Regions from separate parts of the Cupriavidus sp. 2KB_3 genome, predicted to be linked through region 2. Evidence: predicted binding sites of a transcription regulator. Region 2 holds the regulator's gene; the other holds the start of a gene.
The links. The regulator NrdR, encoded in region 2, represses ribonucleotide reductase genes. The targets are predictions, from matches to a motif close to CACNANATNTNGTG.
Positions count from the first base shown of each region.

Region 1: a site for NrdR is predicted at 2,029-2,042, ahead of AB4120_RS22225 (ribonucleoside-diphosphate reductase subunit alpha). Genes of this name have one in related genera too.

Region 1 is NZ_JBFRHD010000022.1:68,932-76,648, reverse strand. Features, by position in the region: gene AB4120_RS22225 (ribonucleoside-diphosphate reductase subunit alpha) at 1-1,803, opposite strand, end outside; gene ampD (1,6-anhydro-N-acetylmuramyl-L-alanine amidase AmpD) at 2,322-2,924, opposite strand; gene AB4120_RS22215 (sigma-54-dependent transcriptional regulator) at 2,917-4,569, opposite strand; gene AB4120_RS22210 (sensor histidine kinase) at 4,601-6,646, opposite strand; gene AB4120_RS22205 (PP0621 family protein) at 6,643-6,930, opposite strand; gene AB4120_RS22200 (cytochrome C assembly family protein) at 6,960-7,717, opposite strand, start outside.
Region 2 is NZ_JBFRHD010000001.1:100,245-107,961, reverse strand. Features, by position in the region: gene tolA (cell envelope integrity protein TolA) at 1-463, opposite strand, end outside; gene tolR (protein TolR) at 479-916, opposite strand; gene tolQ (protein TolQ) at 950-1,633, opposite strand; gene ybgC (tol-pal system-associated acyl-CoA thioesterase) at 1,630-2,034, opposite strand; ZMP/ZTP riboswitch at 2,244-2,344, shown strand; gene glyA (serine hydroxymethyltransferase) at 2,530-3,777, shown strand; gene nrdR (transcriptional regulator NrdR) at 3,910-4,377, shown strand; gene AB4120_RS00485 (GspH/FimT family pseudopilin) at 4,615-5,214, shown strand; gene pilV (type IV pilus modification protein PilV) at 5,219-5,770, shown strand; gene AB4120_RS00475 (PilW family protein) at 5,767-6,606, shown strand; gene AB4120_RS00470 (pilus assembly PilX family protein) at 6,613-7,197, shown strand; gene AB4120_RS00465 (pilus assembly protein) at 7,244-7,717, shown strand, end outside.

The DNA.
Region 1 (7,717 bases), on a different contig from region 2:
GGCGATTTCGCTCTCGTTCGTGTTCAGCGTGATTTCCGTGCACAGGTTGGAGCTGTGCACCACGCCCACGTGCTGCTGCGGGCTGCGGATGTTGCACGGGTCCTTGAACGTGATCCACGGATGGCCCGTCTCGAACAGCATGCCCAGCATCTTGCGCCAGAGCTGCACGGCCGGCACCTTCTTGAACAGCTTCAGTTCGCCGCTGGCGGCGCGGGCTTCATAGCCCAGGTAGGCCTGCTCGAACGCCTTGCCGACCTTGTCGTGCAGGTCCGGGCAGGTGGCGGGCGAGAACAGCGTCCATTCGGCGTTTTCCATCACGCGCTTCATGAACAGGTCCGGAATCCAGTTGGCCGTGTTCATGTCGTGGGTGCGGCGGCGGTCGTCGCCGGTGTTCTTGCGCAGCTCGAGGAATTCCTCGATGTCCAGGTGCCACGTCTCCAGGTAGGCGCAGACCGCGCCCTTGCGCTTGCCGCCCTGGTTCACGGCCACGGCCGTGTCGTTCACCACCTTCAGGAACGGCACCACGCCCTGGCTCTTGCCGTTGGTGCCCTTGATGTGGGAGCCCAACGCGCGCACGTTGGTCCAGTCGTTGCCCAGGCCGCCGGCGAACTTCGACAGCAGCGCGTTTTCCTTGAGGGCTTCGTAGATGCCTTCCAGGTCGTCCGACACCGTGGTCAGGTAGCACGACGAGAGCTGCGAGCGGCGCGTGCCCGAGTTGAACAGCGTGGGCGTGGACGACATGAAGTCGAACGACGACAGCAGCTGGTAGAACTCGATGGCGCGGGCTTCGCGGTCGCGCTCTTCCAGCGCCAGGCCCATGGCCACGCGCATAAAGAAGGCCTGCGGCATTTCGATGCGCTGCTCTTCGATATGCAGGAAGTAGCGGTCGTACAGCGTCTGCAGGCCGAGGTAGTTGAACTGGAAGTCGCGCGAGGCGTCCAGCGCGGCGCCCAGGCGGGCCAGGTCATACGTGGCCAGCTTCTCGTCCAGCAGCTCGGCGGCGATACCGCGTGCGATGAACTTCGGGAAGTACTCGGCGTAGCGCGAGGACATTTCGGCCTGCGTCACTTCGCCGCCGAGGATTTCCTTGCGGATCGTGTGCAGCAGGATGCGCGCGGTGACCTGGCTGTAGTCCGGGTCCTTCTCGATCAGGGTACGCGCGGCCAGGATGGCGGAGTCGTACACCTGCGTCAGCGGCACGCCGTCATACAGGTTCTTGAGCGTTTCCTTCAGGATCGGCTCGGCGCTCACGCCCTTGCCCAGGCCGCTGCAGGCGGTGTCGATCAGCTCGTGCAGCGCGGCCAGGTCCAGCACGCGGGTCACGCCGTTGTCGGTCACGTTGAACGCGACGCCCTGTTGCACGCGCGCCACGGTCTGCGCATTGGCCTGCGCGCGCTCCTGGGTGCGCTTCTCGCGATACAGCACGTAGGCGCGGGCCACTTCATGCTCGCCCGAGCGCATCAGCGCCAGTTCCACGTGGTCCTGCACGTCTTCGATATGGAAGGTGCCGCCGTTCGGGCGGCTGCGCAGCAGCGCGCGCACCACGTTCTGGGTGACCTGCTCCACCAGCTCGCGCACACGCGCGGAGGCAGCGCCCTGGCCGCCGTTGACGGCCAGGAAGGCCTTGGTCACGGCGACGGCAATCTTGTTCGGCTCGAACGCCACCACGGCCCCATTGCGGCGGATGAGCTTGTAGTCCTGATAGTTGGCGCTGGCAGCGGCGGGGGTCTGCTGCGACGTACCGGCGGCGCCGACAACGCCAGCCGATCCCGTGATTTGTTGTTCGTTCTGGGCCGTTTGCATGAGGTAACTCCTGTTTTAACCCTTGTAATGAAGTGACAAAGTCCCTAGCAAAATGCGCTTCAGAAGACACTCGACACCGGTTTTGCCGGGGCGAGAACCAAACTGCACAGGCGTTCATTCTGCTAGGGACTCTTGCGATACCGCCGGCCGCGTCACTACTGTGGCGCCGGCGTCGCAATCCGTTGCGGCGCTGGCTTCACACCTCGGCCGGTTCCCCGGTAGTACCACTAGATATAGTGGTCACTGCGAAAAACTGGGCTAAGTATAGTGAAACGAATCGGAAAGACCAGTCTTGACAAGTCCGCTGCCCCGCTGGGGACCGGGTGTGCGGCAGCGCCACATTCCCGCAAGCCGCGCTACGCCAAGGGATGGCGGCGGCCCGTGCGCCACCGCACAAATTTTCTAAAATTTTTTAATCGTGGCGAGTCGCCGATAGGCGGCCCAAGTGTGGGGATTTCACATCGCTGTCACGCCGGCGAATGCCTGAATATGAGGCATCGTGCACAAGGGGGTGGCGGTCAGGAACCCCGCCGATAAGGCAGCAGCGCTGGCGTCACATTGGCCAGTCTGGCGAAGCGGTCCCAGTCGAAATGGGGGCCGGGGTCGGTCTTGCGACCCGGGGCGATGTCGCTGTGGCCGGCGATGCCGGTGATCGGGTAGGTCGTGCGCAGGGCGGCGACGATGCGTGCGGCGGTCTCATACTGGCCCAGGGTGAAGGGCTGGTCGTCGGCGCCTTCGATCTCGATGCCGATGGAGAAGTCGTTACAGCGCTGGCGGCCGCAGTAGGCCGATTGGCCGGCGTGCCAGGCACGTCGCGTACACGCCACAAATTGCACCAGTTCGCCCTCGCGGGTGATCAGGAAATGGGCGGAGACGCGGACGTCGCGGATGGTCTCGAAGAACGGGTGGCGGGCGATGTCGAGCCGGTTCTGGAAGAAGGCCTCGATGTCGCCCGTGCCGAACTGGCCCGGCGGCAGGCTGATGTTGTGCAGCACCACCACGTCCACGGGCATGCCGTCGGGGCGGGCGTCGAAGTTGGGCGATGGCACGCGGCGCGCGGCCGGCACCCAGCCGTCAGCGCCGGGCAGCCAGTCTGCGGCCACGTCAGCCATCTCAGCCATTGCGGCCCTCGCCTTCCGCCATCGACTCGCTGTCGTCACGCCCTTCCCGGCCATCGCGCCCTTCGCGTTCGTCGCGGATCTCCAGTTGCTGGATGCGGTAGCGCAGCTGGCGGAAGTTCAAACCCAGTAGCGGCGCGGCCGTGGTGCGGTTGAAGCCGGTCTGGCGCAGCGCGCGCAGGATCAGCTCGCGCTCCAGGGCCTCGAGCCGGGCAGGCAGGTCGATCGGGAACGTGACGTCGCGCAGCGCATCGACCATCGGATCGATGGATGGCTGGGGCTGGGGCTGCGGCGGCGCTTCCGCTGTGGCACCACCCGCCGCTTCCGGCGCCGTCAGGCTGGCTGCCGACCATGCCGGGCTGCCCCAGGTCTCATAGCCGGTTGGCGCGGTCTCCGCCACAGGCGCGGGCGCGCCTTGCAGCGGGCTCGCGCGATCCACGCCGGCTTCGAGCGGACCGAGGTCCGCTACCTCGATCTCGTCCGATTCGGCGAAGGCGTAAGCGCGTTCCAGCAGGTTTTCGAGTTCCCGCACGTTGCCGGGGAAGCGGTATGCCGCCAGCCGCGCCAGCGCCGGGCCGGACAGGCGGCGCGGCCGCGCATCGCCATAGCGCACGGCCAGGTGTTCGAGGATGACCTGCGCCAGCACCGGAATGTCCTCGCCACGCTCGCGCAGCGTCGGCATGCGCAGCTCCAGCACGTTCAGCCGGTAGTACAGGTCCTGGCGGAACGAGCCGGCGGCGACCATCGCGGCCAGATCCTTGTGGCTCGCGCACATCACGCGCACGTCCACGGTGTCTTCCCGACTGGCGCCGATCTTGCGCACACGCCGCTCCTGCAACGCGCGCAGCAGCTTCACCTGCATGGTCAGCGGCAGGTCGGCCACCTCGTCCAGCAGCAGCGTGCCGCCGTGCGCGGCGTGGAAGAAACCGCCGCGCTCGGCATCGGCGCCCGTGAACGCGCCCTTCACGTAGCCGAAGAATTCCGACTCCATCAGCGTCTCGGGAATCGCCCCGCAGTTCACGGCCACGAACGGGTGCGCGGCGCGCGCGCTCACGGCATGGATGGCACGCGCCGCGCGCTCCTTGCCGCTGCCCGACTCACCGCTGATCACCACCGGCGCCATGCTGCGCGCCAGCCGCGACAGCGAGCGGCGCACCTCCTGCATGGCCGGGGACAGCCCCGGCAGCAGTCCGGCGGCGCGGTCGGCGGCTTCCGCCGCCTCGACAGCCTCGGCGCTGCGCGCGCCGCCCTCGGCGGGGTTACGCTGCTGGCGGCCCAGCGCGTTCAGGATCAGGGTGCGCAGCTGGTCGAGCGAGACCGGCTTGGCGATGTAGTCGAACGCGCCGGCCTTGAGCGCATCGACGGCATTGTCGGCGCTGCCGTAGGCGGTGATCACGGCCACCGGCGTGCGCTCGGGCGAAGCCGACAGCTGCCGCACGATCTCGATGCCCAGCCCGTCGCCCAGCCGCATGTCGGTCAGCACCAGGCTGTAGCGGCGCTCCGCCAGCCGCAGCCGCGCCTCGGCCAGCGAGCCGGCCATCACCACGTCGTGCCCCATGCGGCGCAGCGAGATGTCCAGCAGCTCGCGCAGGTCGGCCTCGTCGTCGATGACGAGTATCGGATCGGGAACGGGCGGTCTGGCGGACATGGCGTGGGGGTTGGGTTGCGGGGGCGGCGGATCAGGCCTGGGCGGCCTGGGCGGCCGGTACGACATCGGGCGTCTCGATCCGCATCGTCAGCACAAATGCCTTGGCCGGCAGTGTATCGCGAGCGCCGGGCCCGAGCAGCCCTGTGCGTTCCAGCAACGGTTCCAGCGCGATGGTGCCGTAGCGCACCTGGGCGTCATTGGCGCCGCACAGCTCGCGCGCCATGAACAGGCCCAGCCCGGTGCCCTGCGCGTTGCTGGTGAAGAACGGCTCGAACAAGCTGCGCTGCTGCTCGCGCGTGACCTCGGCGCCGTCGTTCCAGACGATGAGTTCGGCGTGGTGCTGGTCCAGCGCATGGGCCAGCAGGCGGATGGCGCCGGGCAGCCGGCTGCAATAGCGCCAGGCATTGTCGAGCAGGTTGCCGAGCACCTGCTGCAACTGCGCGGCATCGAAGATCACCGGGCGTTGCAGGTCTACGGCGAGGCGGATCGCATTGACGTTGATGTCGGCACGCGGGCCGCCGCGCGAGCGCATCTCCAGCCGCCAGCGCTCCACGATCTCGGGCAGCGCCTGGCCCAGCTCCACCGCGCTGTGGCCGGTGCGGGGGCGGCGCGAGAGCTGGAGCACATCGGACACCACCTGATCGAGCCGGCGCACGTTGTCGCTGATGATGCGCAGCAGCCGGGCGTCGATATTGCCCTCGCCCGCCCCGGAATCGGCCAGCAGTTCGTTGGCCTGGCTGATGGCCGCGAGCGGGTTGCGGATCTGGTGCGCCACGCTGGCCACCAGTCGGCCCATGCCGGCAAGTTTCTCCTGCTGCACCTGCTCGGCAATCCGTTCCCAGCTTTCGATGTGGACCAGCACCGTGTCGCGCATCTCGCTGCGCAGCAGCGTCTCGTCCTCGGGGCTCCAGGCCATGGCCTCGTTCTGGGCGATGGCCAGGCGCAGCCGGGCCGCGCCTTCGGGCGACATGTCGTTCCAGCCGACGGTATCGAGCGCGCTGGGCGTGGTCAGGGCCCCGCCCAGCGTGGACCGCAGCCCGGCCAGCCCCGGCAGCACGAAGCGCAGCCGCAGGCGGGTATGCAGCATCGGCCCGCCCAGCGCCGAGGGGCGCGACGGCAGCGGCAGCAGTTGCAGGATGCGCGGCACATCGTCATTGGTCTGGATCCAGTCGCGCAGCATTTCCATCAGCGGCTGCAGGCGCGGAATGCGGCGCAGGTCGAACAGCACCTTGTCGCGCTCGCCGGCGCGCACCTGCCCTTCCCGGATCCGCTCGTGCGGCTGCACGCCCAGCAGCACCACGGCGGCGGGGTTGGCAGCCACCACCACGCCGTTGGCGCGCACCAGCATCACGCCATCCTGCATATCGTTGACCATGAGCCGGTTCACCAGCTGCTGCAGGCGCAGTTCCCGCTCGCGCGCCAGCGCAATCTGCTCCTGGGCGATCTGCCGGTTGGCGAGCATGTACATCACCAGCGCGGCGATCATGAACACCAGGCCGAACAGGCCGGAGCCGAGCAGGTTGGCATCGGCCTGGCGCGCCAGCAGCGTCTGCACGAACGGCTGGCCCATCACTACCAGCGCCGACACCGCCGCGGTGAACAGCGCGAACATCAGGCTGGTCAACGCCCCGGCCTCGAGCGCCGGCAGCAGGAAGATCATGGCGAGCCCTTCGCTGTGGCTGCCCAGCCGGCCCACCACCGCGAAGATCCCGGCCAGCAGCGCCAGGTCGACCATCACCTGCACGCGCACCCGCACATGGAAATGGCGACGCCACAGCGTGCCCACCAGCGTGACCATGGCGATGCAGAGGTACGGCACCACCACCGGCAGCGCAGCGGCCATGCGCGGATTGGCGGCCAGGGTGGCCGCGGCGCCGGCGGCCACGCCGACATCCGGCGCGGCGCGCTCCAGCGGCAGCCACACGTAGCCCACCAGCAGCAGCGCCACGGCCGCGCGGGTCCAGCAGAAATAGCGCAGCAGGCGCCAGTGGAACTCAGGGGGCTCGGGCTGGCGCCAGAGCTCGACCAGCACGCGCCAGCCGTTCAGGCGGGACCAGGCCGAGCGGCGCGAGGTCATGGGCGCGCGTCGGTATCGCCGTGGCCGGACATCTCCGAGCCGTCGGGCAGATGGCTGCGCCGGCAGTAGTGCAGGCCGTTCCAGCCGATGGCCTCGCCGCGCGGCAGGTGCACGCCGCACTGGGCGCACTGGACCATCGGCTCGGACGCCGCCGCGCCATCGGCCTTGCGCTGCGCCGGGCCCGGGCGGGCGGGCGGCTCGTGCGCGTCGCGGGCGGCCGCGCGCTGGCGCAGCCACCAGATGATCGCCAGCACGACGGCCAGCAGGAGGAAGATTCTTGCCATGGGGCGATGACGATCAGGGGATCAGGGGGTCAGGAGAGGCGGTGCAGCACCACTTCGATCACGAAGCGGCTGCCCACGTAGGCCAGCAGCAGGATGCCGAACGAGGCGATGACCCAGCGCAGGGCGGTGCGCCCGCGCCAGCCCCGGAAATGGCGGCCCGCCAGGATGCCGCCGAACATTAGCCAGGACAGGATCGCGAACACGGTCTTGTGGTCCACGCGGAACGCCCGCGCGAACAGCTGCTCGGAGAACAGGAAGCCGGACAGGATGGTCAGCGTCAGCAGCACGAAGCCCGCCCCGATCAGCCGGAACAGCAGCTTTTCCAGCGTCAGCAGCGGCGGCAGCAGGTCCAGCCAGCGGCCCAGCCATTGCCCGGACGACGCATCGGCGCTGCTCGGCCGGTTGAAGCCATGGAGCCGGCGCTCCGCCAGCAGCATCAGGAAGGCGTGGAACGCCGCCAGCGTGAACAGCCCGTAGGCCACGTTGGCGATGACGAAATGCAGCTTGAACAGCGGCCGCGCGGCGTAACCGAGGATCTGCGCGCCCGGGAAGGCCAGCGGCATCAGGCCGGCCAGCATCGCCACCGGAAAGACGATCAGGCCGAGCCCGGCCAGCGAGAAGAAGAAGCTTTCGATCCAGTAGATGCCCACGCCCAGCCACAGCATGGCGGAGAGCGCGAAGGCGAAGCCGAACATCATGCGGTCCGCCGGGAAGATGGTCTCGTGCAGCAGGATGCCGTGGCTGACCAGCGCGCCGAGCACCACGGCGTGCCACCATGCGGGCTGGC
Region 2 (7,717 bases):
CCTCTTCGCGCTGCTGTTGCTGGCGCTGGTCTTCCTTACGCTGCTCTTCCTTGCGCTGGTCTTCCTTGCGCTGGGCGTCGCGCTTTTCCTGTTCCTTGCGGGCGGCCTCCTCGGCCTGCTTGCGCTTCTGGCGTTCCAGGGCGATGTCCGCGTCTTCCTCGGCCTTGCTGCGCACGGCTGGCTCGGGCTGCGGCGTCGGGCGCGGCTGCTCCACCGGGCGCGGCGGCGGGGCCGGCGTGGAGTCGGGAATCTCGTCCCATAGTTCGGCTTCGGCGCCCACCGGCGTGCTGCTCTGCCAGCGCACGCCGTAGTAGAGCACCAACCCGAGCAGCACGTGCATGAACAGGGCCATCAGGAACGAGCGCGTGGTGCCGCGCTCCTTCACCGGCTGGTAGGGGTAGGCGGCCGCCTGTGCCCGGCGCTGCGGCCGGGCTTGCGGATGGCGTGACGAGAGACTGGCCACTGGATGTCGCGGTGCTTACTTGGACTTGACCATCAGGCCCACGCGCTTCACGCCGTCGGCCTTCAGTATGGACATCACGTCGAGCACCGCCTCGTACTTCACGGCACGGTCGGCGGCGATCACCACGGGCTGGTCCGGGTTCTCATTCTGGCGCTGGTGGACGAAATCCAGCAGGCCGCGCTTGTCGAGCTTGCGCTCGAAGGCGTTGCCGGCATTGTCCTTGCCGCTCGCGGTCAGCGTGCCGTCCTCATGCACGGACACGACGATGGGCGGCGCCTTCTGCTGCGGCGTGGCCTGAGCCACGGAAGGCAGGTCGACCACGGCCGGGTTCACGATGGGGGCCGCCACCATGAAGATGACGAGCAGCACAAGCATCACGTCGATGTACGGCACGACGTTGATGTCGGCGCTGGCCCGGCGGCGCGAGCCGCCGCGGCGCTGAATGGCTGCCATGGCTAGTGCTCCGAATGCGATGGATGAGGTGGGTTAGCGGGTCTGGCGCTGGAGAATGTTCAGGAACTCTTCCATGAAACTCTCGAAACGGATGGCCAGACGATCGATCTCCGTTGCATATCGGTTGTAGGCGATCACGGCCGGAATCGCTGCAAACAGGCCGATGGCCGTGGCCACGAGGGCTTCGGCGATACCGGGCGCAACCGATGCAAGCGTCGCTTGCTGCACATTCGACAGACCGCGGAACGCGTTCATGATCCCCCACACCGTGCCGAACAGGCCGATATACGGGCTGACCGAGCCCACCGATGCCAGGAATGGCAGGTGCGACTCCAGTACATCCATCTCGCGCTGGTAGGCGGCACGCATGGCGCGGCGGGCGGCATCGAGCAGCGCGCCGGCGTCGCTGCTGCGCTCGCGGGCTTTCAGGAATTCGCCCATGCCGGACTCGAAGATGCGCTCGAGTGCGCCGGTGTTGTGGCGATTGTTGACGGCGCTGTTATAGAGCGCCTGGAGATCGCCGCCGGCCCAGAAGTCGCGCTCGAAGATTTCCGTCTGGCTGCGCGCGGCGCGCAGCGCCAGGTGCTTGCGGAAAATATAGGTCCACGAGAAGAGGGACATCACCAGCAGCAGCGCCATGACGGCCTGTGCCAGCAGGCTGGCGCGCAGCACCAGCGAGATAATCGACAGGTCTTGCGTGACGGTCACCGGATTCATCGAGCGTTTCTTATAGTTGCGAGAACAGGAGCAGGAATCGGGGCCGGACGAAATGTGCTTTTATCGACACATCCCACCCGGATCTTGCCGCTGGCCAGCTGGAGGTCGTCGCGCCACGCTTCTTGGGCGAATTGGACCGAGGCAGGCCCCACCCGTTCAATCACGGTGCGGATCTCCAGCTGGTCGTCCAGCCGGGCGGGCGCATTGTATTCCACAGCAGTACTGCGTACCACGAAGACCACATTCGACGTATCGGCAAGGTCCTGCTGACCAATCCCGAGCGAGCGCAGCCATTCGGTCCGAGCCCGTTCAAAGAATTTCAGGTAGTTGGCGTAGAACACCACGCCGCCGGCATCCGTGTCTTCCCAGTACACGCGCAGCGGCCAGACAAAGTTCGGCATGGCCGGCATTGTAACGGACCGCAACGGCCCGCCACAGGTAAACCCGCAGGAGAAATGCAACAGCAAGTTGCGAGCCAGGCGCCGCGCGGCTTGGCGGGAAGCTGGCCCGATGCACGCCCGCCACACTCCGCCCCGCCCTGCCCCCGAACTACCCCGTGGGCACCGCCTTGCGGCGCGGCGCGGCCTCGCGTAAACTCTGCGGCAACCATTCCATCTTGCGCGACTGGCGAAGTCAGTGGGTACTACCACGAGGAAGCGCAAGTTCACTGGCGTGAATCACAAACGCCTGCCGCTCGCCTGGGCAGCGAATGGGAAGCAGGGTGCGCCCTGCACCGGATGACATCTATATATATAGGGGTCACTGGTGCCGGACGCCGATGCCTTCCCCGCGCGCCCTAATCGCGAAGTTCCGCGAAACCCCCGAGATGTATTCCGATTGCCTGTTCGCTATCCGAAAAGTGCATCGGCATCCCTTTTTTACCGACGAGTCACGCCATGTTTGAACGCAGCCGTTTCACCATCGAGCAGATCGACCCCGAAGTCTTTGCCGCGATCCAGAAGGAAAACCAGCGCCAGGAAGACCATATCGAGCTGATCGCGTCTGAAAACTACACCTCGCCGGCCGTGATGGCCGCCCAGGGCTCGCAGCTGACCAACAAGTACGCCGAAGGCTATCCCGGCAAGCGCTACTACGGTGGCTGCGAGTACGTGGACGTGGTGGAGCAGCTGGCCATCGACCGCGTGAAGCAGCTCTTCGGCGCCGAAGCCGCCAACGTGCAGCCTAACTCGGGCTCGCAGGCCAACCAGGGTGTGTTCTTCGCCATGCTCAAGCCGGGCGACACCATCATGGGCATGAGCCTGGCCGAAGGCGGTCACCTGACCCACGGCATGGCCCTGAACATGAGCGGCAAGTGGTTCAACGTCATCAGCTACGGCCTGAACGCCCAGGAAGACATCGACTACGACGCGCTGGAGAAGCTGGCCCACGAGAAGAAGCCGAAGATGATCATCGCTGGCGCTTCAGCCTTCGCGCTGCGCATCGACTTCGAACGGATCGCCAAGGTGGCCAAGGATGTTGGCGCCTACTTCATGGTGGACATGGCCCACTACGCCGGCCTGATCGCCGCCGGCGTGTACCCGAACCCGGTGCCGCACGCCGACTTCGTGACCACGACCACCCACAAGAGCCTGCGCGGCCCGCGTGGTGGCGTGATCCTGATGAAGGCCGAGCACGAGAAGGCCATCAACTCGGCCATCTTCCCGGGTATCCAGGGCGGCCCGCTGATGCACGTGATCGCCGGCAAGGCCGTCGCCTTCAAGGAAGCGCTGACGCCGGAGTTCAAGTCCTACCAGCAACAGGTGGTGAAGAACGCCGCCGCGATGGCCGAGACGCTGATCGCGCGCGGCCTGCGCATCGTGTCCGGCAAGACCGAGAGCCACGTGATGCTGGTGGACCTGCGCGCCAAGCAGATCACCGGCAAGGAAGCCGAGAAGATCCTCGGCGACGCCCATATCACGGTGAACAAGAACGCCATCCCGAACGATCCGGAAAAGCCGTTCGTGACCTCGGGCGTGCGCCTGGGCTCGCCGGCCATGACCACGCGCGGCTTCAAGGAAGACGAGGCGCGCCAGGTGGCCAACCTGATCGCCGACGTGCTGGACAACCCGCACGACGAAGCCAATATCGCCAAGGTGCGCGAGCAGGTGTCCGCCCTGACCCGCCGCTTCCCGGTCTACGGCTGATTTCCGGCCGTAACCGGCACCGCGCCTATATATAGTGCGTGTGACCAACGGCGCTGCCCCGGCAGCGCCGTTTTACCTTTTGCACACCGCGAGCGATAATGCGGCCCGGCATATATCTTCAGGTGGTCCGGCATGAAATGCCCCTTCTGCGGTCATTCCAACACCCAGGTGCTTGACAGTCGCGTCTCCGAAGACGGCGACACGGTGCGCCGCCGCCGGCGTTGCGAAGCCTGCGACCGCCGCTTCACCACCTACGAGCGCATCGAGCTCTTCTTCCCCGCCATCGTCAAGAAAAACGGCTCCCGCGTGGACTACACGCGCGGCAAGCTCAAGGACTCGATGCGGCTGGCCCTGCGCAAGCGGCCGGTGTCCGCCGAGGCCATCGACCAGGCCATCACCCGGATCGAGGAAAAACTGCTGGCGCTGGGAGAGAAAGAGATCGCCAGCAGCCAGGTAGGCGAGCTAGTCATGCGCGAATTGCGCAAACTCGACAAAATTGCCTATATTCGCTTTGCTTCCGTTTATCGCAGTTTTGAAGATGTGTCGGAATTCCGCGACGTACTCGACGAATTTTCCCCGCCTACCCCACGAAAGGGGTAGCTACTTCGTAAAAAAAGCTGTCTAATCTGCACTGACCTCCTTCGGGTAAGGGGGCCGGATGGCGAGCGCGTGCACGGCGTAAACGGGGCCCAACAGAGGCTCCAGCGCAGCAAAACTCCAACGCGCCGCCCATAGAAAAGCAAAAGAACAGTTCGATTTTTTGGACGGGAGTCACAAATGGGTCAGTCTTTCTGCCTTTGGGCAGTGGGCTTGCTGACGCCTGCTCGGCCTGCGTCCATGCTCGCTGGCATGGGGTCGCCGCGGCATGCCAGCCAGCCGCACAGCCGCGCCCGCATCGGGCGTCTCCACCGCTCTCAGACGCGCATCATCGGCGGGTTCACGCTGATCGAGCTGCTGACTGCCGTGACGATCCTCGGCATCCTCGCGGCAGCGGCCATCCCCAACTTCCGCTCCTTCCTGCATAACAGCCGCATCGCGACGGAATCGTCGAAGTTCTTCACCGAAATCGAAGCGGCCCGCAGCGAGGCAGCACGGCGCAACGGCACCGTCACGATCTGCCCCGTGGGCACCGGCAGCGCCTGCTCCGCCGACTGGAACCAGCGGCGCGTGATCTTCGCCGATCTCAACGCCGACGGCGTGGTCGATCCCACAGACGACGTGCTGCGTTACAGCGACGACCCGACCCCGACCCTGACCCTGGAAGCCAGCAACCTGGGCGCCACGCCCGACCTGGTGCGATTCCGGTCCTCGGGCGCCTCCACCTCCCCCACGGCCACCTGGAAGTTCTGCGAACGCAATTCCGAACTGCCCGGCCAGACCGTCAGCATGACCGGCAGCGGCCGCCCCCAAACCCAGCAGCAGACGCCCTGCATCTGACGCCATGTCGCCCTCCCAACAGAACGGCCTACCGAGACGTGCCCGCCCGGTTCGACTGCGCACGCCCGCGCGCGCGCGCCATGACGGGTTCACGCTGATTGAGTCACTGATCACGATTGTCGTGCTCGCCATCGGCGTCCTGGCGCTGGCCATGCTGCAGCTCCGCACGCTGGTCGATACCCGCACGGCGTCCATGCGCAACGTGGCCACCACCATGGCCTACAACCTGGCAGACCAGATGCGCAGCAACGAGGTCGCGCTGACGGCTGGCGCGTTCGACAAGCCGAATAGCGTGCCCAATGCCGATTGCTATGCGGCCAAAGGCTGCACGCCGGCCGCCATGGCCGGGGCCAGCTTCGCGGCCTGGCTGGACGATTTGAAGGAAGCGCTGCCCGCCGCCAGCGGCATGGTCTGCATCGATGCGTCCCCCAATGACGGCGACGCCGCGGACCCGCAGTGCCAGAACGTCAACGGCGCACCCTACGTCATCAAGATCTGGTGGCGCGAAGACGGCCAGGACACCCCTCAACGATTCGTGACCGCCTTCGTGCCATGACTACGTCCATCCGCAAACCGAGGCGCCGCGCGCAGGGTTTCACCCTGGTCGAACTCATGGTCGGCATGGTGATCAGCATGCTGCTGGTCATCGTGGTGATCTCGCTCTACCTGGCGCAGCAGCGCTCGTACAACACCCAGGGCGATCTCGCCGAAGTGCAGGAAAACTCGCGCGCCATTGCGCAGTTGCTGCAACGGCAGGGCCGCCAGGCCGGATACTCCGACTTCACCTTCCTGGACAACAGCTTCGGTGTCAGCGAGACGCTCGAAGCCACCAACGATACCGGTGTCAATACCAGCGACACGCTGACCGTGCGCTATTTCGGCTCGTCGCCGCCGGGGGCAGACCCCGCAGCGGTACCGGGCACGCCCACGGCCCCGACGCCGGACGGCACCATGGTCGACTGCGCCGGCAACGATGTGAACGGCAACATCCTGGTGACCGAGGTGTTCTCGATCGTCAACGACGCGGCCGGCGTGCCCTGGCTCCAGTGCACGGTCAACGGGGCCGCCACGCCGCTATTCCCCAATGTCGAGGCCTTCCAGATCCTGCTGGGCGAGGATACCGACGGCGACCAGACCGTCAACCGCTTCGTCCCGCCCGGCGCGGCAAACATGGCCAACGTGCGCGCCCTGCGCGTCTCGCTGGTGCTGCGCGGCAAGAGCACCACGAACGCCGCGCCGACCTCGCTGGTCATGAACCACTTCGGCAAGGTGTATGCGCAGAACGACGTCGCCCCGGCCGGTGATGCCGGCAGCGTCATGAACATGGCCAACGACGGCCGCCTGCGCAAGCACGCCACGTTCTTCATCGCCCTCCGCAACCGCCTGAACTGACACGACATGATGCGAATCCCTCCCCGTCCGCGCGCCCGCCTGCATCGACGCCAGGGGCAGCGCGGCATCTCGCTGGTGCTGGTGCTGCTGTTCCTGATCATCCTGACGCTGGTCGGGCTGGCCGCGAGCATGTCCAGCCTGTCGTCCGAGCGCATGGCCCGCAACACGCGCGACCAGAACATCGCGCTCCAGGCCGCCGAGGCAGCGCTGCGAGATGCCCGCAACGACATCCGCAACATCCGCTTCATCTCCGGTGTCACCGGCGCCGCGCTGACCTGCGACGTCGCCGGCTTCAAGGGCTTTTGCCTGCCCGCCGTGACGGGCAAGCCGGCGTGGGACCTGTACCTCGAAGATCCTGCCCGGTCCGTGGAACTTGGCGAAATAACGCTGCTGACCGCGGACCAGAAGATGCCGACAGGGGGCGCCAACGGCGTCTCCAAGCAGCCGCGCTACCTGATCGAATCGATCCCGGACATCAACGAAGGCAGCCTCGAGGCCGGCAACATCAAGTACGTCTTCCGCGTCAGCGCCATCGGCTACGGGGCCAACCCGAGCACGAAGGTGATGATCCAGGAAGTCGTGCGTTTGTGATTCTTCCCGAACCGTGTCGCGCAACCCTCCAACCGCTGGGCGCACCATGAAACCGTTCCTCCCGCATCGACCCGCGAGCCGCCTGCAAGCCGTACTGCTTGCGGCATCGTTCCTGCTCGCCGTAGCCTCCGCCTCGGCGGCGCAGCTCAACCTGTCCACCAAGCCCCTCTATGCAGGCGGCGGCGTTTCGCCGATGGTGATGATCGATCTCTCCAAGGATCATTCGCTCCACCAGAAGGCGTACAACGACTACTCCGACCTGGACGGCGACGGCATTCTGGATTCGACCTACAGTTCGACCATCAGCTACGCGGGCTATTTCGATTCGGCCAAATGCTACAGCTATGACAGCAGCAGCATCCAGGGCTTCGTGCCTGCCGCGATGGCTGACAGCGCAAAGTACTGCGACGGCACCAAGTGGAGCGGCAACTTCCTGAACTGGGTGTCGATGAGCCGCATCGACGAAGTACGCAAGATCCTCTACGGCGGCACACGCGCCGTAGACACGGCTACGACCACC